2 regions of the Teredinibacter haidensis genome follow, and region 1 is predicted to be linked to the other one. Evidence: predicted binding sites of a transcription regulator. Region 1 holds the regulator's gene; the other holds the start of a gene.

Region 1 (10,951 bases):
CTTTCAACTGACTGGGTGCCCATGGATAACCTTTTCTACCCCAGAGGATTATTGCTTCCCGGTAAGAGCGGCCTGCAGCAAATCAACTTGTTCCCTAAAAGCTGTAAAAAGAAAATGGTTTCCCATATGGAGCCGTTCACTACATCTGATGTGAGTAAAGCCTTGTCTGCGATACAGAAAAAATATCGCTCGGGCGATATTGATTCAAAGAAAAAAAAATCATATGAGCTTCTGTTGGGGGAATTTTATAGCAACAGTGATGTTTTGGCTCTGCAAAGTTACGCCGAACAGTGTGCATTGCTTAATCATAAAATGTGTCAGCAGGCAATACCCGATGTGGAGTTCCTGTTTTTCAATGTTAGTGAGTTGGCGATTGATTTGTTGATCACCGAGCTGGAAAATAATGATTCATTAATGTACCGCCTGTTGTTTGATAAAAACTGCAGAGACAATGTTGTTGAAAAATTTGATGGTGTCAGTGGCTGTTGGAATAGAAAGGCAGGGCAGGGTTCGATTTTATTCTGGCAATGTAGTGGCAGCAAGATGGTTCCGTTCTTGTCATACGATGGGTGCCACTTAAATAGTGAGCAGGGTCGCTTAGTCTTAAAGCCTGAAAGTGTGATGGCGGGTTTGCGTGAAGGCAGTATCATTCCCGGTATGTGTTTGGTGTTTAGTTTGTTAATGTTTTCTATGGGGCTTGTGTGTGTGGGGGGAATGCGCCAAATTACCTATACCAAAGCGATTCGGGAAATTCTTGTGGATGTTGTTGATAGCAATACGGAGGTTATTGCACGGCACCCCGTTGAAAGTTTTGTTGCTGGCCTGTATGCGAGAACGCATCTTGACGGTAGCCCTGTATTGATATCAGAGCTTTTAGATGAGAGCGTCACTCTGCGAAAACGCACATTTGCGGATGCCGTTTTGGCTGCTAGTGACGAGCTGTTAGCCTTAAGTTAATTTGTTTTGTTGACAGTAACTTCCAGCGAGCCTTTCGATAGCATGAGTTCTAACCTTTCCCCTTTTTCGGTTTCCGCCGATTCACGAATAATATTTCCTCGCTGGTTTTGTGCAATAGCATAGCCGCGATTCAATGTGTTGAGTGGGCTAACGATATTGAGCAAACTCGCGGCTTTGGTGAAGGCAGCCTGCTTGTCCTTTACCTGGTGTTGCATGGCTAAATCTAGGCGTTGGCAAAGCTCCTGAATTTTATCGCGGCTATAGCGAATAGTGTTTGCGGGGTTTTGACTGTTCAGTCGACTCTCTATTTGGTCCTGTTTTATCCGCTTATTTTGAAAAGTTTTAACCCAAGCTGAATTCAGCCGCATATCCAATAAATCCAAACGCTGTGCCCAGATTTGTAATTTCTGACCGGGATGCCGCATTAGTTGCCGTGCATGCGTTAATTTTTGTTGGCATTGATTCAATAGGTGTTCGATTCTACTCGTCATCCGCCGTTCGAAGTCTTTAAACGCGAATTCAAGCTCCTGTGCATCAGGGCTAAGAATCTCTGCTGCTGCAGAAGGGGTTGGCGCGCGCAAGTCAGCCACGAAGTCAGTAATCGTGAAATCGATCTCGTGGCCCACAGCGCTGATTATGGGAGTTTTTGCGGCGAAAACCCTACGAGCAAGCTGTTCGTTGTTAAACGCCCAGAGGTCTTCAATAGAGCCGCCACCACGGCATAACAGTATGGCATCAAAGCAGCCCTGTTTTTCGGCCAGATCTATCGCTTCGATCAGCTGTTGGGCTGCTCCATCGCCCTGTACAGCTGCTGGAATTACGGTGATGGGTATGGCCGGGAAACGGCGTTCCAGCACCGATATCACATCGCGTACGGCTGCACCCGTGGGGGATGTAATAACAGCGATGTGTCTAGGGAGTTCTGGCAACGGTTTTTTCTGGTCATTGTCAAACAGTCCTTCATTTTCAAGCTTCTGTTTTAATTCCTGGTAGCGCTTTTGCAAGATGCCAAATCCAGCTTCCTCCATATGTTCAATAATGAGCTGATAGTCGCCACGACCTTCGTAAAGGCTAACCCTGGCGCGTACTTGAACGTTGATGCCGTTTTTTGGTGTGAAACGTACCTGATTGTTACGGTTACGAAACATGGCGCAGCGCACTTGGGCGTTCTCGTCTTTTAGTGTGAGATACCAGTGGCCGGAAGAGGGCTTGCTGAAATTGGATATTTCACCCTCTACCCACATGAGCGGCAGGTGTATTTCCAGTAGTTGCTTTGCTTTGCGGTTTAACTCGCTGACCGACAACACCTGGCGCCCGCTGTGGATAATGTTGTCGTTATCTGAGATGAGGTTGTTCATAGCTCGTAGCCGTTGGTCGGGTGCGGGGCGCCACATAATGTCGAGCGAGCGTATCAAAGTAAAGTATTGGTCTATAAAGAAATTCAGGCCAGACTTTTGTTTACCAACAGGCTTGGCGACACTATAATATCGGGTTTATTTTATCTCGCACCAAACGCCCCTTAAAGGCCTTTCGTTATTTTCGTGTCAGCTTAGCTTGGCAGGTGCCTTTCTCGATTTCCAGAGGTTGTTATTTCTATGTTAAGGATTGCTCAAGAAGCGCTTACTTTCGACGACGTTCTGTTGGTTCCCGGTTACTCGGCTGTTACAGCGAAAGACGTCAGTCTTAAGACCAAGCTGACACGCGGAATTTCGCTGAATATTCCTCTGCTCTCGGCGGCTATGGATACTGTAACGGAATCCGGCTTGGCGATTGCTCTAGCTCAGGAAGGCGGCATCGGCATTATCCATAAGAGTATGAGTATCAAACAGCAGGCTCGAGAAGTTCGTGCAGTGAAGAAATTCGAAGCTGGTGTGGTGAAGGATCCAATTACCATTGAATCCTCTGCGACAATCAATGATCTAATCAAGCTTACTCGTAAGCACCGAATCTCTGGTGTACCAGTGCTTGAGAACGGAGATCTGGTGGGTATTGTTACTGGTCGCGACGTTCGCTTTGAAACCAACCTGGATCAGCGGGTCGCTAGCATTATGACCCCTCGTGATAAGCTCGTAACCGTAAAAGAGGGGACCAGCGTCAGTCAGGCGCAGGCTTTACTGCACAAGCATCGTATTGAGAAGGTTCTGGTTGTTAACGACAGTTTTGATCTCTGCGGTTTGATCACAGTGAAAGATATTAACAAAGCGGAAACCTATCCCAGTGCCTGTAAAGATATCGACGGTAGTTTGCGCGTAGGTGCATCCGTTGGCACCAGCCCGGACACCGATGACAGGGTTGCAGCACTGGTAGAAGCCGGTGTGGATGTGTTGGTTGTAGATACCGCTCACGGTCATTCCAAAAACGTTCTTGACCGTGTGCGCAAGATTAAACAGGACTACCCCGATGTGCAGGTGATCGGTGGGAACATCGCCACACCTGAAGCTGCTCTGGCACTGGTAGAGGCCGGTGCAGATGGCGTAAAAGTGGGCATTGGTCCTGGTTCTATTTGCACGACGCGCATCGTTACCGGTGTAGGAGTTCCACAAATATCTGCTATTGCCAATGTCGCCTCAGCTCTCAAAGATACGGGCGTCCCCGTAATTGCTGATGGTGGTATCCGCTTCTCGGGTGATGTTGCCAAAGCGCTCGTAGCAGGCGCCCATGTGATTATGATTGGTTCTATGTTTGCGGGTACAGAAGAAGCTCCGGGTGAAGTGGAGTTATATCAGGGGCGAACTTACAAGTCCTATCGTGGAATGGGTTCGCTGGGGGCGATGTCTAAGACGCAGGGTTCGTCTGACCGTTATTTCCAGGATTCCAGCCAGGGTATGGAAAAGTTGGTGCCAGAAGGTATTGAAGGGCGTGTTCCCTACAAAGGCCCGCTTTCGGCCATTGTTCATCAGTTGATGGGTGGCGTGAGAGCCGCTATGGGCTACACCGGTTCGATCGATATTGAGGTTATGCGTACACTGCCAGAATTTGTCAGGGTGACTTCGGCAGGTATGGGTGAAAGCCATGTTCACGATGTGAGCATTACTAAAGAAGCGCCAAACTACCCGGTTTCCGGGCGCTAACCATAGCGCAGGCGAGCGAGCCTATACTTCGTATATATAACAGCCTGTGAGCTTATCTCACGGGCTGTGTCTTTTTCTCCGTTCACATTGATGAGCAAGCCATGACTCAAAATATCCATTCCCAGCGCGTCCTTATTCTCGACTTTGGTTCCCAGTACACCCAGCTGATTGCGCGAAGAGTGCGTGAAATTGGCGTGTATTCTGAAATTCGTGCCTTTGATATGAGTGAAGACGAAATTCGTGAATATGCTCCGAAGGCAATTATTTTGGCGGGTGGCCCTGAGTCGGTTACCGCGGGAGAATCTCCCAGAGCGCCAGAGATTGTTTTTACTTTGGGTGTTCCCGTACTTGGGATTTGTTATGGCATGCAGACCATGGCCATCCAGCTAGGGGGGCAGGTAGAGTCCTCGGATCTACGAGAGTTTGGTTACGCGCAGGTTAAGATCGAGAGTAAAAACCAACTGTTTCACGATATTAAGGATCATGTCGATAACGATGGTGGCTCCCTGTTGGATGTCTGGATGAGCCACGGTGATAAAGTTTCTGAAATGCCGGAGGGTTTTAGCTTGATGGCTTCCACTGAAACTTGTGCCATTGCCGGAATGGCCTATGAGGCAAAAGGCTTCTACGGCATTCAATTCCACCCAGAAGTAACCCACACACTTCAAGGTACACGCATATTTGAACATTTTGTGCTGGAACTGGCGGGCTGTGAACCTTTGTGGACCGCAGCGAATATCGTTGAAGATGCGATTCTGCGCGTTAAGGATATGGTGGGAGGGGACAAGGTGCTGCTTGGGCTCTCTGGCGGCGTGGACTCCTCTGTTGTGGCGGCATTGCTGCATCGGGCCATTGGCGATCAGCTGACCTGTGTGTTTGTGGATAACGGATTGCTGCGTAAGAATGAAGGCGATCAGGTAATGGATATGTTCGCCAAAAATATGGGCGTTAAGGTTATCCGAGCACAATCTGAAGATTTGTTCCTTGGTAAGCTTGTGGGCGTTGACGATCCTGAGGAAAAGCGCAAAGTTATAGGCAACACCTTTATTGAGGTCTTTGATGATGAGGCGACCAAATTAACCGATGTTAATTGGTTGGCACAGGGCACCATTTACCCAGATGTAATCGAGTCAGCTGCGGGTAAAACTGGAAAAGCGCACGTTATTAAGAGTCATCACAACGTTGGTGGTCTGCCAGATGATATGAAGATGGCGTTGATTGAGCCGCTTCGAGAGCTCTTTAAAGATGAGGTGAGGAAAATAGGGTTAGAGTTAGGCCTTCCCTACGATATGGTTTACCGCCATCCATTTCCTGGGCCCGGTTTGGGTGTTCGTATTTTGGGTGAAGTTAAAAAGGATTATGCCGATATCCTGCGTGAGGCCGATGCTATCTTTATTGAAGAATTGCATGAATTCGGTTGGTACCATAAAACTAGTCAGGCCTTTGCGGTGTTTTTGCCGGTGAAATCAGTTGGTGTAGTTGGGGACGGACGGCGCTATGAATGGGTGATAGCATTGCGAGCAGTGGAAACTGTGGATTTTATGACAGCGCGATGGGCGCATTTACCTTATGAGCTTTTAGAACGTGTATCCGGCCGAATTATCAATGAAATAGCGGGTGTTTCGCGTGTAACGTACGACGTGTCCAGTAAGCCGCCTGCCACAATCGAGTGGGAGTAGTCAATAATATGCGGTACTTGTAGGCCCTGTAGAGTAAGGAAACATTAGCATAAATCAATTTTTAGTAGAGATTATTCAGTAAACGCTATAGAGTTCATATTTTCTTACGAAATTTTATGTTTGTTGCTGATTACAGATGTTTGGACTGTTTCGTAGGTATCTTTACTTTTGGGTAAAGAAAGTGTTGTACCGAGTTACTGATAGAGGATGACCAAATGGATTTTGATGCTTGGAACGTCGACTTGGAAAGTTTGTCAGCATTCCATATAACTGGTTTTAGGATTTCGATTGAGGGCAGCCCGCTGCAACCCCTAGGGGTGTCGCCGAGCCATTTCCCTGATGGAATGTCTGCGGTTGATCAGGCTCGCCTGTTGCGCTGCGGAATGAAGGCTATAAAAAAAGCGGCGCAGGAGGTAATACAAGGAGAGAAATTAGCCCAAGTTCATTAATAGAATTTTGATAGATAAAACACAGGCGCCCAAGGGGCGCCTGTGTTTTATCTAAAGACCGTTTTTCTAACGGGTAACATAACGACCCTTAAGGTGCATTAGTGTTTTGTGCTCATCAACATTTATTAATAGCTTTTCGAAGCGCTCATTAATAATGGAGCTTGAATCCTGACCCATTTCGCTTGAGTAGGTAACACCAGAAATTAAATCATCCAGTTCTTTTGTAACTGCGTCCATAGAGGCGAAGATCTGATTAGTTGTTTTCTTATTGTCAAATATGCGGCCTTTACCGGTCAGTTGCAGATAGTTATCGCATTCTTGCAGCCATTCTTTGCGCTGGACTATGTAGTGCTTAATGTTGCGCATTCCACCTTTGTAACGCGTGTCGAAATGTTGGTTTCTGTATTTGTCTAGGCTGTCCATGGATGAAGACATAAAATCTACAATGGTGTCATCACAGTGTTTCCACGTTAAATAAGTTGGAAAGCTGATATTGGCTTTTACTTCTGCTTTTTCTTTTAGGCACTGTTCATCACAGCCGACTGCGGCATTTGCGATTGTTATTAAGACAAGCAGGCAAACTGAGAGTGATTTTTTCATTACTAATGTCCCCTATAATATGCCAATAATTATTAGTCATTTGTATGGCGCTTAATCCAATTAAAATGTTCTCCACAAGTTATGTCAAGTAAACGTGAACCAGTTCCTTGTGCGGAAATTCGTTTCAGAGCATTGGTTGCTCCTTAGGTATGCCTAAAATAATACTTAAGGATGGCTTACAGGCTAGATGTGATGTAGGTTTAAGAAAAGTTGGGCTTATAAGCTGCGAGTATTGCTATAGAAGCGTAAGTGATAATAGATACACTAAGCAGTGCAAATCGGTCTAAATTGGCTTTTGTCGTTTTTAGGGTTAAAAACCCTAAGCAAATGTATGTTAGAAGCAAGGTAAGTTTTACTGTAAACCAGTAAAAGGCATTCAGCGGGTAGCCAATGGCCGTTGCCATGGTTATGCCAGTGATGAAGAGTGCTGTATCATTTAGGTGGGGCATTAGTTTGACTGCCCGATTTTGGAGAAACTCTGGCTTATATGTCAGCCACAACACTCTGGTTATAAACCCAAAGATACTGGTTACGGCGAAGGCAATATGAAAATATTTAAGATAAAGCAGCATTTTATCGGCTTTTACGCGGTTCCCAACGCTTTTGTCACGAGAGAGAGCAGGTCTTGCGGTAGAGGAAGCTTTAGTGCCGCTTGATGCCCTGTGTCAGACATCTTTTTCCAGGTTTTCTGGATGACATCAATAAGTTTCTCTTCTTGATGTTTTGCAGTGAAATCCGCCAGGTAATACTGTAAGAACACAAGGCAGATAACGTCTTCTAATGTTTGCGTTTCTGCGTCCTGTCTTAGCTGGCGTTTCTGTACGAGAAATTTTACTCGTTCGCAGGCGTCCTCGGCATAGCCGACCTCCATCATAAGCTCCACAACCCTGTTGGCATGAAAGAGGGAGAGTTCTGCTCGCCATTTCTTGTATCCCGCGCGACCTTCCGGGTAATTACTTCTTGGTGATTTCCAGCGTTCAATATGTTGTGCTCGAGCGGCAATTTGCAGATGTTCAGATGCTTCTGGAGCGAACAGGGAAAGCTGCTCAGACATACGCTGCCCGTACAGTAACTCCTTAGCGACTAGTTGTTCGCTGGAGGGGCAGGCTTCTTGGTTGGGATCGAGAGCGTTGGCCTCGTCTATTTTTTCCAGAACGAGGCTTAAGTGATTATGTGGTTCAGTCATACGGGCTTATGTGCGCTGCTTATTCAATGGACACTGAGGAGATGTTTTGTAGTGCATCCATGTCGGAAATGATGACATGCTTTTTATCCAGCAAAATCACCTCTTGCTTGTGCAAGCGGCTAAGAACACGGCTAACGGTTTCGATAGTTAAGCCGAGGTAGTTGCCAATATCCGAGCGGGACATGGGGAGGTAGAATTCTTTGGCTGAAAGGCCACGATTATGGTTGCGGGTCGATATGCTTAGCAATAAAGAGGCAATTCTTTCGTCGGCACTGTTTTTACTTAGCAGCGTTATTAGTTGCTGCTCTTGAGTGATTTCCTTGCTCATCAACTGAAAGAAGCGGCGCTGGAGATTAGGTACCTGTGCGCTCAACTCTTCGAGGCGGCTAAAAGGAATCTCGCATACAGCAGAGGTTTCCAGGGCAGTAGCGGAGTTGGTGTGGTGGTTGGAGGCTAAGCCGTCCATACCTATGATTTCACCAGGGAGGTAGAAACCTGTTACTTGTTCTTGCCCATCCTGAGTAACCTTTACGGTTTTTACTGCACCGGAGCGCAAGGCATAGACAGAGCGGAAAGGCTCTCCAGCATGATAAACATGATCCGATTTCTGTACGGGGCGTCCTCGTTGAATAATGTCGTCCAATTTTGTGATGTCATCAACGTGCAGGCTGATCGGCAGGCAGATAGCGGCCAGGCGGCACTCGGCGCAATTAACTTGCGGATTATGGTGGCACTGATGATTTGCAAAAGATTGCGGAGGCATATCGTTTTCCACTGCTTATAAGTAACAAGGCGCTACAGTATATAGGAAAACCTGGGCAATGGCTCCGCTTCGGGATCGAAAATTGTGTAGGGAAGACTTAGAGTCTTGACTGCTGCTGCTTTAGGGACTCATCAAAGGCTCAGTGGACCTGGGTTTACGGGCAGTTGCCCAGCATTCAAGGCGCTTAAGTAACGCTGAGGGCTGCAGAAGTTCTGTAATACCAGGTTCTGTAGGTGGCTAGTTCCCTCTACTCCCATATTGATGCAATCGTCTATCTGCTCATGCTCACCGTCGAATATGATGCTTCCATTGGTTTCTAGCTCTTGATTCAATAGTTTGGGGCGATAACCAATGTAGATGTAGTCTGGCGAAATACGTTTTTTTACCTCAATGACATGCTCACGGAGGTCGTCCAGGCAGTCAGCATCGTGAATTTGGATGCCGATTCCGGAGTACGCATATTGGCGAATAAGGCTGGTAACCATTTCCAGACGCGGTAAGTCTTCCAGATCATCTCGGCTAAGAACAATTTGGTAATGGTTGAAACCTAACCCCTTTAACAGCGCAACATGGTCACTATTGATTTCACCGATTTTTGTGGCCACACGATGGCAGCGCTTACCGGATTCAGCGAGTGAGAAATGCGACGCCAGCGCGTGCATAATTTCGGTTAGCTCGTAAGGTTGTAGGTTCTGAAAGGGGTAACATAAAAGCAAAGCATCTACAGAACGATGACCGATTGCATCGGCCCATAACTGTACTTCTTTGCTTACGAGTTGGCCTGCTGTGCAGGAGGTTTCCAGTTCATTTATCCAGGCGAACGCGTTCCCATCAATGCAGATGTTAATTGGTCGAATCGGGTGCCGACGAAAGTTTTCGAGCAGGCGATTAGCCTCTAATTCCGTTACTTTCTTTTGCCGACGAATGAGCGTCGGATGTTCGGCAATATTGGATGTTCGTTCATTGTTTTGCATGGAAACAGTCTAGTAGGTGACTGTATTGTCGTATTGATGGAAATCAACGGTAATGGACGCAATAATTGGGCTCAGATCAGGAGTTGTAGGAAAAGTTTATTTAGCGAAGAAACTTGGGATATTGCTGCGGATCGATCATCTATCGAGGGAAAATATTGACAGTAGCTTGTTGGAAAACGATTTGTGTTGTCCGAGAGGCTTAGGCGTGGCTTTTAGAATGTCTTTATAAGGTTCGCATTTGCGCCTGTTTTTCCAGGCGCAGTGGGTCTTAGAAGCTTTGTTCAGCGGCTTGTAAGGGGGTTGTTATTCGACTGTAATTGCCTGACCTACGCGGATGGTTTCACCGGGGTCGATTATGATATCTGTGGTGTTCGCGGCTTCAAAGCATAGAAATTCATTCTCACCATCCTGGTGAACATCCGCCATATTACGGGCATCTTCAATTCCCGGATTCCACAGAACCCAGTGTTGAGAACCGGTTTTTTTAATGTTGATGGTGCGATCAAATTTCTTGTCGTAAAGGCTGGCGTTTTCGTCATTCAAATAAATGCGATCAATCGGTCCGGTATAGGATTCGTCGCCTTTGTCTACAAGTTGAGTCTCCCCTGTAATAGCGTTTTCGAAAAATGAATTAGTTAGCGCGGGCGCTTCGATATTTTCCGGGTGGCTTACCTGAAAATAGTTGTGCAGTGCATAGGCAAAGCAGAGCGGCTTTTCTGTATCGTTAGTGATGATCAGCGTTTGCTTTAATTCTTTTCCCAGCTCCAGTTTCATTTCGATTTTGCTGGGGTGGGGCCAGGGGTTTTCGTCGTCGCTTAGTTTAATGCCCAGCGTGAGTTTTGTTGTACTGCAATCTTCTTGGTAGGAATCGAGCTGCCAATTGCGTGTGCGAACTAGTCCGTGACGCCCTTTGTCTCCGGCGGGGCCGAACCAAGGCCAGCAAATGGGAATACCGCCCCGTAGAGCGGTATTCCCATCGTAATTTGCGCTCTCGCTCATCCATAATACGGGCTTTTGTCCGGAGGGCTGCCAGTGCAAAATGTGGCCGCCAAACAAGCTGACTTCTGCACTGCAGGAAGCGTTATCGATCTGAAGAATATCTAATTCGCCGCGGCGAATCGTATGGGGAACGTCGTCTGACATGCAGGCTCTCTATAAATGGCGCATAAGCATAGCGTAGCCGCCGGATTCATTCAAAGGTAATTCTGGCGCCTGTATCTTTACGATATGGCCCGAGCCCGGTGCAACATCAATTGCGCCGCCACTCTCTTT
Region 2 (10,951 bases), 2.4 Mb from region 1:
ACCCGAAAGAAGATTACCGCTCAAGCTACTCTGATCCACTCTCTTTCCGGGCCTGGGGACGCTACCTAAAGAACGGCGATTATGCTTTTTCCTATGGTGCACTTGACGACGAAGAGCCTCGCTCTATGCAGGATACGGTCTTGATCAGCGCCCGCCTGCTTATTCACGAACTTGCACACGTAAACGATTTTTTACCACCCAGCAGCTACGACAATATCAACCGCAACTATCTCGTGCTACAGGCCATACAGTCTTTAGTCGATGGGCGCTTATCTGATCGCCTAAGCGAATACAGCCCACTACACTCTGACCTATTAGAGGACCTTGCTAAAGTCATGTTCCATGGGACCACGGCCTCATTTACACAAAAATATATGACTGCTACGGAAGTTGGTGAAGAATTCGAAACGGATGCCGCCGCCGATGCCTATAGTTACAGCAACCAGTTCGAAGACCTAGCCATGTTATTTGAGGTTATTCTGATGAAGTATTACTGGGATTTGGACTATCAGGTGGCATTTGTCGAACCAACCGGCGCCGAGTATTACTGCGATGACTACATCATCGGTTGGGGCGCGTACGGCTGGATTGGAGACACCGACGTGAAAAATCGAGCCCTATTTGTCACAAACGAATTAACGCCAGAGCTTGATCTCTCCATGTTTTACCAAGAGCTAGCGGCTCCGCAGCTCAACCAATCAGGCTCTAACTGGTGTATAGCATCAACCTCAGCAGGGCTTTCAAAGCCAAACAATGTAAGCCAAAGAATGCCCATCAACCCGCGTGACTTCGAAAGGCGGCCTCACTAAGCCTTTATACAAACAAAAAAATAGCCAGCGGATTAAGGCTGGCTATTCACGCTTTCCGCACATAATCATTAGGGTGAAACTACGTTCAGCCCGTAATCCTGTTTAAACATTTCAATAATACCCTTAATCGACTCTCGGCTGGGGGGCTCTACATGTGCCAGAGGATATTCCAGGCCCATCTCCTCCCACTTTGGCTTACCCAAGCGATGATAGGGAAGAATTTCGATTTTCTTCACATTCTTCATCGGCGACAGAAATTTCGCCAACGATCTTAGATCATTTTCCTCATCGGTATAGCCTGGCACGAGCACATGGCGAATCCAGATGGGGTGCTCAATATCGGCGAGAAAACGAGCAAAATTCCGGGGCTTATCATTCCCCACTCCAGTGAGCGCTTCATGTTTAAGCCGATCAATATGCTTGAGATCCAACAGAATTAAATCCGTGTAAGACAGCAGCTCATCCAGCTTTTCACCATAAAGGTGATCGGAGACATAGCCATTAGTATCGAGACAAGTGTGAAAACCTAGCTTTTTTAACTGTTTAAACAACAAGGTAACGAACTCTGGCTGCAGCAAAGCTTCACCACCAGAAACTGTCACACCACCATTCGAGGCCTGCAGAAACGGGCGAAACGGCAATACGCGCTCAACAACTTCCGCAACACTGTATAAGCTGCCTGCACGAAGATCCCAACTATCCCGGTTGTGGCAATATTTACAGCGGAACTGACAACCCTGCATAAACACAACGACACGCAGGCCTGGGCCATCTAACGCGCTGCTGTTCTCAAACGAGTGGATACGACCGAGCATATGCTCTTGGTCAATATCGACAAAATTAATATCTTGAAATCGGTTCATATATAAAAAATTAACAGTGCTCCGGAATCGGCTGTAAATCTGGAGGAACATACTCTGATCGAGATTTTTCCTGCGATATAAGCGCGCGACTATAATGGTTGAACATCACCTCTTTATCCAGTAACCATTTGTTCTGACGAACAAAATCTTCCGAAGACTTGGTATTCTCCGTAAGAGACATAAAGTGACGAATGGCTCTCACCCAGGCAAACGTTAGAGTTTCGTGGTACTGGGATTTATCAATTCCATTTTGCTCCAAAAGACGCAACAAACCATTTCTGATTTTTTGCAGTGCACCATTCACGTCATTCAATACCAGCTCAATATAGGCCAGCCTGACATGTTCTCGGTGATGAAAAGCCGTCACCTCAAGCGTGCTGTTTTCGAAGGCGGATAGGAAGCTTTTATCTATATCTGAAATACAATGCGGCATAGGGGATTCTCCAACGGAGAGTGTATTCGGAATCGCTGTTTTTTTGTTCGAAGTGGATCAAATGGTTGCGAAATTTGGGGCATAGCTGCGCCACAACTCTCAACGGCCAAAGGATACTGTGCACTTTCCCTGTGGCTTCCACGGTGCCTTTACACCGTAAAGGCATACATTCGATATTCAGTGCCCCTCTCGTTACAAAGAAGACGCAAATCAAGTCCATAAAAAACAGGAACCCTTTCGGATTCCTGCTGTTTCTGGATTACTACAATACCATAAAGTTCAGAAGCGGCCACCGAAGCGGCCGACGACATTTAATGCTTTACAGGCTAGCGTGGAAAGTACGACCGATAACATCCTGCTGCTGCTCTTTGGTTAACTTGTTAAAGTTAACCGCATAACCAGAAACACGAATCGTCAGCTGTGGGTACTTTTCAGGGTTATCCATGGCATCCAACAACAACTCTCGGTTCATCACATTAACGTTGATATGATGACCCTTTGCACCGAAGTAACCATCCAAGAGGCCGACCAAGTTACTGGCTTTCTCTTTGGCTTCGTTGCCCAGTGAGTTTGGCACCATGCTCATGGTGTAGGAGATGCCATCTTCAGAATCTTCATACGGAAGCTTGGCAACACTCAACAAGGAGGCCAACGCACCATTCGTGTCACGACCGTGCATAGGGTTCGCACCCGGAGCAAATGGCTCGCCTGCACGACGTCCATCAGGCGTATTACCGGTCTTTTTACCGTAAACCACATTGGATGTGATCGTTAATACAGACTGAGTAGGCTCTGACTCGCGGTAGGTTTCGTTGGAGCGAACATGATCCATAAAACGAGAAACGATATCGCAGGCAATGCTGTCTACACGATCATCGTTGTTACCATATTTAGGGAAATCACCTTCGGTTTCGTAGTCTTTCACCAAGCCATCGTCACCCAGAATTGGCTTAACTTTGGCGTACTTGATAGCACTCAACGAATCAGCAACGATAGACAACCCAGCAATACCACAAGCCAGTGTACGATGCACATCACGATCATGCAGCGCCATTAACGGTGTTTCGTATGCATATTTATCGTGCATAAAATGAATGATATTCAAAGCAGACACATAGGTTTTAGCCAGCCAACTCATATAGTCGTCGAAGCGGGCCATGACCTTGTCGTAATCTAGCACGTCATCAGCCATCACATCGGCTTTTGGACCCACCTGCATACCGGTCTTCTCATCTACACCACCATTAATTGAGTACAGCAGAGTTTTACCCAAATTGGCGCGAGCGCCAAAGAATTGCATTTGCTTACCAATAGGCATAGCAGATACACAGCAGGCAATACCGTAGTCATCACCAAATCTGTCTCGCATTAAATCGTCGTTTTCATACTGAATGGACGAAGTATCGATCGATACCTTGGCGCAATAATCTTTAAAGCCTATAGGCAGGCTTTCAGACCAAAGCACGGTCAGATTAGGCTCTGGTGCTGGCCCCAGGTTGTATAAGGTTTGCAGAACACGGAAAGAACTTTTAGTTACAAGTGCGCGGCCATCAAGCCCCATACCACCGATAGCCTCGGTTACCCAGGTGGGGTCGCCGGAGAACAGTTCGTCATATTCAGGGGTACGCAGGAAGCGAACCAAACGCAGCTTGATAACCAGGTCGTCAATCATTTCCTGAGCGTCGGCTTCAGTAATGCGGCCCGCGTCGATATCACGCTGCATGTAAATATCAAGGAAAGTACTGGTACGACCAAAGCTCATGGCAGCGCCATTCTGAGATTTAACGGCAGCCAGGTATCCAAAGTAAGCCCACTGAACCGCTTCACGGGCGTTTGCCGCCGGACGGCTGATATCAAAACCGTAGCTTTCGGCCATAACTTTAATATCTTCCAACGCGCGCATTTGCTCGGATAGCTCTTCACGCAACAGGATAGTCTTGGCGTTCATGACCCAGGATTCAGTTTCAACTTTTTCGGCTTTCTTGGCTGCAACTAGGAAATTTGTGCCGTAGAGGGCGATACGACGGTAGTCACCAATAATACGACCTCGGCCGTATGCATCGGGCAGACCAGTAATCACGCCCACCTTACGGCAGCGTAGAATTTCTGGAGTGTAGGCATCAAACACGCCGTTGTTGTGAGTTTTACGGTATTTGGTGAACGTTTCCAGAACGTCTGGATTGAGGGATTTGCCGTAAGTTTCGCAGGATGTCTGTACCATTCGAATGCCGCCGTAGGGGACAATCGCACGCTTTAAAGGGGCATCGGTTTGCAAGCCAACAATGACCTCCAGCGCCATATTGATATAACCGGCGTTATGGGAGGTAACAGAAGCGGGTGTATCAACGTCAAAATCCAGAGGGCCACCTTTTTCCTGCTCCGCTTTCAATAATTCGAGCGTTTCTTTCCATAGCTGTTCTGTGCGGTAGGTTGGGCCAGAAAGAAAGGAGTCGTCGCCCTGGTAGGGCTGATAGTTCTGCTGGATAAAATCTCTTACATCGACATTTTCCTGCCAGTTACCGGGGGCAAAATTTTCCCAAGGGTTCGCCAGCGGCACATCTATTGAGTTGGCTGTGTCCTTGCTGGGTATATCCGCTTTAATGTTCATGGAAGCCTCTTTAGATCTCACCGCCTTTTGGGCCGCTATCGATCATGGTTATTTGCCTGATTCAGGCGATTAAAAAAACACGGATATTGCCGCCGCCAACCTACAATGACTCATCATGGAGATCTCTTTTTGGCACGGGGTTCGGCGTTATAAGTATTGAGTTGAAGACTCAAGAACAGCACGACGGATGCAACACCCAAGGGGTTTTAAACTCTTGTTATGGACATTGTACGCCCCTAATCCATACATTGTTTGACATAGATCATACGCCTGGAGGTTCTCACTATTGCAATTTGTTTGGTGAATGCCGGACATCAACAGCATTCGCAATATCTATACATGGGCATCGACACCAGCAATCACGGCCCAATTCTTGCTCTACTTTTTGCTCGCTAGCGGCGTATGAATTCAAGGTTAGGCCCGTAGCATGACACCACATCTTCACCTCCATTCATATACGCAACAAATTCCATACAACCGAAATACTTCATAGCTGTCTCACACAATTTTTTTGCAAGCTATGACTAGCGGAAATTCAAGCTTGGCGGTTGAGCGGAAAGTAACGACGTACATATTGAAAACCGTGCCCTTAATGGCGGCCAGCGCCAAATTAACGCTGAGATAGCTTGGGTTTCTAATCGACCAACAGGTTATTTTTCCGGAGGTGGCGCAACCCTCAGAACCTCTGCCAAGGTGGTTTTCCCCTGGGCAATTTTTTGTGCTCCAGAGAGCCGCAAGGTACGCATTCCTTCACGCATTGCCTGCTGGCGCATTGCCTGCAAATCCAACTCAGCCGTTACATGGGATTGTACGGATTCGCTAAGAGAAAGAATCTCATATATACCCTGACGCCCCAAATAACCCGTATTGCGACACTCAAGGCAGCCCTCGGGCTCGTAGACTACAGCGGGCTTGGCCACTTTCCAGGGCTTAATCAGCATATCCCAATCGGCATTACTAATTTGCGCTTCGCGCTTGCAATGGGGGCAAAGCGTTCGTACCAGTCGCTGGGCCATTACCCCCAATACGGTGGATTTCAACAAATAACTGGGAATACCCAAATCCAACAGGCGAGTAATTGCGGCAGAGGCGTCATTAGTATGCAATGTGGACAACACCAAGTGACCGGTTAATGCCGCCTGTACCGCCATTTGTGCAGTTTCTTTATCCCGGATCTCGCCCACCATAATAATATCCGGGTCTTGCCGCATCAGTGTGCGTATGCCAGAGGCGAAATCGAACTCGATATTGTGCTGTACCTGGGTTTGATTGAACGCCTCTTCCACCATTTCAATAGGGTCTTCAATAGTCGAGACATTAACCTGCTCAGTAGCCAATTGACGCAAGGTAGAATAGAGCGTTGTGGTCTTACCAGAGCCGGTGGGGCCCGTCACCAGCAAAATACCATGCGGCTGTTCGGTCATACCCTGCCAGCGCTTATAATCTTCACCCATTAATCCCAGCTCTTCGAAGGTGCGAAAAAGTACATCGGGATCAAAAATACGCATCACCAGCTTTTCGCCAAAAGCCGTAGGCAGAGTAGACAAACGCAGCTCGGCCTCCATACCGTTCGGCCGTTTTGTTTTTAATCGCCCATCTTGCGGTTTGCGTTTTTCGGCCACATTCATGCGACCGAGAATTTTTAAGCGACTAACAATCGCCGTAGAGACGTTCGCAGGAAATTCGTAGATGCTGTGCAACACCCCATCGATACGAAAGCGCATACGGGAAACTTCTCTGCGCGGTTCAATATGGATATCACTGGCGCGCTGATCAAAGGCGTATTGCAGCAACCAGTCGACAATATTCACCACATGCTGGTCGTTGGCTTCAGGATCTTTCAGCTTGCCCAACTCTAAAAGCTGCTCGAAATTGGCTGCACCGGAGGGCTTGTTGCCACCACCATCTTCTGCGCCGGAAATAGAACGCGCCAGAGAGTAAAACTCAACCCGATAACGTTCGATATCCGAGGGTAGAGCAATCACTCGCTTAATGGGCTGCCTTACCGTTTGCGCCAGCTGGGGCACCCAATCGGTCAAATACGGCTGAGTGACAGCAATAGTAACCACCTCGGCGCTAATACCGACACACAACAAGCCGTGGCGCTTGGCAAACTGATAGGACATTACATCCGAAACCTCAGCCACCGGAACTTTCATCGGATCGATATGGAACATACTTAACCCACACTTTTGTGCCATCCACTCGGCTAGGTGTGTTTCATCCAATTTTTTACCGGGGTTACGCAAATCATCCAAAGCCTCCGACGCAATATAGCTAAGCGGGGGCATCATGGTTTGCTCCCGGGTACGATGGGCCCCCGTCAGCAAATTAGCTTCTTCCCTGGGCACAATTCCCTCATCGGCAAGATTTAGTAAAATGGATCGTAAATCCAGTGAGCGTTCGGCAACAAAATCTGATTTCATGTTCACACAGGTATTATCATTAGTTTGAGACGATTGTAGCTGTTTTTCCGGATCCAATAATAGCAACAGGAGCAAAGCCCATGGAGTTTACCTTTTACCAGATCGATGCATTTACTAATAATACTTTTGGCGGAAACCCGGCAGCGGTGTTCGTTTTAGACAGCTGGCTTAGCGAAAATCAGATGCAGGCCATTGCAGGCGAGATGAACTTATCCGAAACAGCCTTTGTTGGCCCAACTGACGAAAAGGGTGCTAACTACGCTATACGGTGGTTTACCCCCACCGTTGAGATCGAACTCTGCGGTCACGCCACACTCGCATCGGCTCATGTTTTGTTTAAATATCTGGGCTTCAGCCATAAACAGATTAACTTCCACTCCATGAGTGGCATTCTCAGCTGTGAGATTAACAGAGAGCAGCAGCTCCAGCTCGACTTCCCAGCTCAATTGCTTGACCCTATCGCCATTGACCCCCAGCTTGAAAAAGCCTTAGGCTCATTGCCTGCCAAGGCAATGGCCAACGACAAGCGTCTGCAGCTCGTGTACGAAAGCAGTGCTCAGATACTCGAATTGCAGCCGGATTCAAGCCTGCTCAAGAAATTTCCACAATTTGGAATCTGCTGCACAGCACCTGGAACAGGGGATCACAAAGATGTAGATTTTGTCTGCCGATTTTTTGCTCCAGCAGCAGGTATTGACGAAGATCCTGTAACCGGCTCTGCCTACACATCACTTGTGCCATACTACGCGGACACGCTAAACAAACAGACATTCAACGCCCGTCAACTCTCAAGCAGGGGTGGCGAACTAAAACTCACACGGGTGAACGACCGGATAAAAATTGCAGGCGAAGCGGTTACCGTGATCAAAGGCACCTTTTATTTATGATAGACACTCAGCTTTTTAGCCATCGACTCGGCCAGCTGATAGCCTTGCCCTCGGTAAGCTGTACCTCGCCAAAACTCGACATGAGCAATCGCCCCGTGGTTGAGCTACTCGCCAACTGGCTCAGCCCCCTGGGTTTCGATATTGAGTTGATGGAGGTTGCGGATGGCAAGGCCAATCTGATCGCGACGCTGGGCTCAGGCTCCGGCGGCCTGGTACTCGCAGGCCATACAGACACGGTGCCCTGCAACCCCGAACGCTGGCAACAGGACCCTTTCACCCTGGAAGAGCGAGACAACCGTTTCTACGGTTTGGGGGCAACCGATATGAAGGGCTTCTTCCCCGTCGTGCTCGCTGCACTGGATGCCCTTAAGGGCAGTTTAAATAGGCTTCAGCAACCCCTGATCATACTGGCCACTTCTGACGAAGAGTCCTCCATGAATGGTGCCCGCGCACTGGCCCTCGCCGGCCGCCCAAAGGCCCGTTATGCCGTTATCGGTGAGCCAACCGGTATGAGGCCTATTCGTATGCACAAGGGTATTATGATGGAAGCGGTTCGAATTCAGGGGCTTGCCGGTCACTCATCCGATCCTAGCTTGGGGCACAACGCCCTGGAAACCATGCATGCGGTGATGAGCGAGCTGCTGAACTTCCAAAACCAGCTAAAAGAAAATTATCGCCACCCCGGATTTGCGGTGGATTTTCCCACCCTAAACCTGGGGCATATACACGGTGGCGACAACCCCAACCGCATTTGTGGGCACTGCGAAATTCACTTCGACCTACGTCCGTTACCGGGTATGAACCCGCAAGAGCTTCGCAACACACTGGAGCAGCGACTTCGCCCCATCGGAGAGGCATTCCATACACCGTTGACTCTAGATTGCCTGGTTCCCGGCATCGACGCCTACGAACAGCAAGCTGACAGCGAACTGGTAACACTGGCAGAAAAGCTGAGCGGCCACAGCGCCGGCTCAGTGGCCTTTGCAACCGAAGCACCCTATTTGAAGAAACTCGGTATGCAAACACTAGTGATGGGGCCAGGCTCAATTGATCAGGCACACCAACCCAACGAGTACATGGAACAAAGCCAGGTAACTCCGGCGGTAAACTGTATACGCGAACTGATTACGCAACTGTGTTTAACGCCTCACTCAGCAAAGGTCTGACGCCGAAAAACAATTACCTTATACTTGCCAAACTCATTAATACGACATAAGAAAAAACCGTGACTGAACAAGCCGATCAATACATTCAATGGTTCCGCCAGACATCGCCTTACATCAACAGCCACAGAGGCAAAACCTTTGTCGTAATGCTGCCGGGAGACTGTATTGCGCAGGACAGTTTTCCCAATATTATTAACGATTTAGCCCTGCTAAACAGCTTAGGCGTCAAACTGGTGGTTGTGCATGGAGCCCGACCTCAAATAGAGCGGCAACTTCTTGCTTCCGGCGTGACATCCCAGTTCTACAAGGGCGTTCGCATTACCGAGCGCGAACACTTGGTTGATGTCATGAAAGCCACCGGCGAAACCCGCTTTGCAATCGAGGCAGCCTTCTCCTGTGGTTTACCAGAATCCCCCATGTACGGGGCCAAAATTCGCGTGCGCAGCGGCAATTTTGTCACCGCAATGCCACAGGGTGTTATCGATGGGGTGGACTTCCATTTAACCGGTAAAGTAAGAAGCGTCGATGCCGAAGCGATTACCAAACTATTAAACGATAACAGCCTTACGCTGGTATCGCCTCTCGGCTATTCGTTCACAGGGGAAGCTTTCAACTTAAGCTTCGCCGATGTTGCTATCCATATTGCCACCGCTATACGGGCCGACAAGCTGATTGCCTATAACGACGATGGCCCTATCATCGACAAAAACAAACGGCAATTTCGAGAACTGACCCTACTGCAATGCGAACGTTTTTTGGTAGAACAACAACAGCATAACCTGAGTAACACCTATTTTTCCCTGCGCGCCTGCTACCAAGCCTGTGATGGCGGCGTATCCCGCGCCCATGTGGTATCAGCCGCGGAAGATGGCGCACTGTTAAAGGAACTCTATACCCGCGATGGCTCGGGCACCATGGTGTACCGTGATAGCTACGAAACCATTCGACGCGCGCGCATAGAAGATGTCGTTGGCATTCTCAATTTGATAGAGCCGCTAGAGAACAAGGGCATTCTGGTTAAGCGTTCACGCGATCTTCTGGAAACCGAGATTGGTTTTTTTACGGTCATGGAAAAGGACAATCTGATTGTTGGCTGTGCCGCTCTCTACCCAATCGAAACAGCTCAAGCGGGTGAGTTGGCCTGTGTGGCGATACACCACGACTATCAGAGTGGTGGACGTGCAGCGAAACTGCTGACCCACATTGAAAGACAAGCCCATAAGTTGAAAATGACTAAACTATTTGCTCTAACTACACAGACCGCACATTGGTTTATCGAACAGGGATTTGCCGAAACAAGCCTCGAACAGCTGCCCGGCGAAAGACAAGCGCTGTATAACTATCAAAGAAAATCGAAAATATTATTAAAAGATGTTACCCAGTAGCCTATTGAGCTACTGGGTAAGCTCACATTTACCTCCCTCTATCTGCCCTAATCCAGCAGACCCTTCATTTATTGCCTAGACTTCATACATTCACCCGACGAAAACAAAAGTAAAAAAAGTTTTATCTACATATTACGTTTGCCAGGCAATAGAGAATGAACCCACTGCTTAATACCAGCTTACAAGACATACGGCAGATCGATATAGTTAAGATCTACAGCAATAAAAAATGCCTGGTAATTGACGACTTCCCAGAAATTCGGGGATCTCTGACACGCACGCTCAAAAACTTTGGCGTTCATAGTGTCGATACAGCCGCTAATGGCGAAGAGGCCATTAAGGCCTGCGGCAAACGAAAATACGATATTGTGCTG

The links. Region 1 encodes FNR, which switches genes on or off when oxygen is low (the NO sensors DNR and NnrR bind a similar motif). Its sites were predicted from a motif close to TTGATNNNNATCAA; they were not measured.
Region 2: pflB (formate C-acetyltransferase) is a predicted target of FNR. The motif match lies at 4,966-4,979, and genes of this name have one in related genera.

The regions. Positions count from the first base shown of each region.
Region 1 covers NZ_CP060084.1:1,900,758-1,911,708, reverse strand. Annotated here, with positions in the region: gene H5715_RS07485 (hypothetical protein) at 1-957, shown strand, start outside; gene xseA (exodeoxyribonuclease VII large subunit) at 954-2,315, opposite strand; gene guaB (IMP dehydrogenase) at 2,553-4,028, shown strand; gene guaA (glutamine-hydrolyzing GMP synthase) at 4,130-5,707, shown strand; gene H5715_RS07465 (hypothetical protein) at 5,923-6,156, shown strand; gene H5715_RS07460 (hypothetical protein) at 6,223-6,756, opposite strand; gene H5715_RS20520 (SirB2 family protein) at 6,957-7,328, opposite strand; gene H5715_RS07450 (DUF4202 domain-containing protein) at 7,340-7,942, opposite strand; gene fnr (fumarate/nitrate reduction transcriptional regulator Fnr) at 7,962-8,705, opposite strand; gene H5715_RS07440 (P-loop NTPase family protein) at 8,837-9,679, opposite strand; gene H5715_RS07435 (D-hexose-6-phosphate mutarotase) at 9,983-10,822, opposite strand; gene trhP (prephenate-dependent tRNA uridine(34) hydroxylase TrhP) at 10,832-10,951, opposite strand, start outside.
Region 2 covers NZ_CP060084.1:4,310,974-4,321,924, reverse strand. Annotated here, with positions in the region: gene H5715_RS17630 (hypothetical protein) at 1-809, shown strand, start outside; gene pflA (pyruvate formate-lyase-activating protein) at 878-1,672, opposite strand; gene H5715_RS17620 (hypothetical protein) at 1,683-2,105, opposite strand; gene pflB (formate C-acetyltransferase) at 2,425-4,713, opposite strand; gene tfpB (type IV pilus assembly ATPase TfpB) at 5,364-7,139, opposite strand; gene H5715_RS17605 (PhzF family phenazine biosynthesis protein) at 7,220-8,026, shown strand; gene argE (acetylornithine deacetylase) at 8,023-9,192, shown strand; gene argA (amino-acid N-acetyltransferase) at 9,252-10,577, shown strand; gene H5715_RS17590 (response regulator) at 10,733-10,951, shown strand, end outside.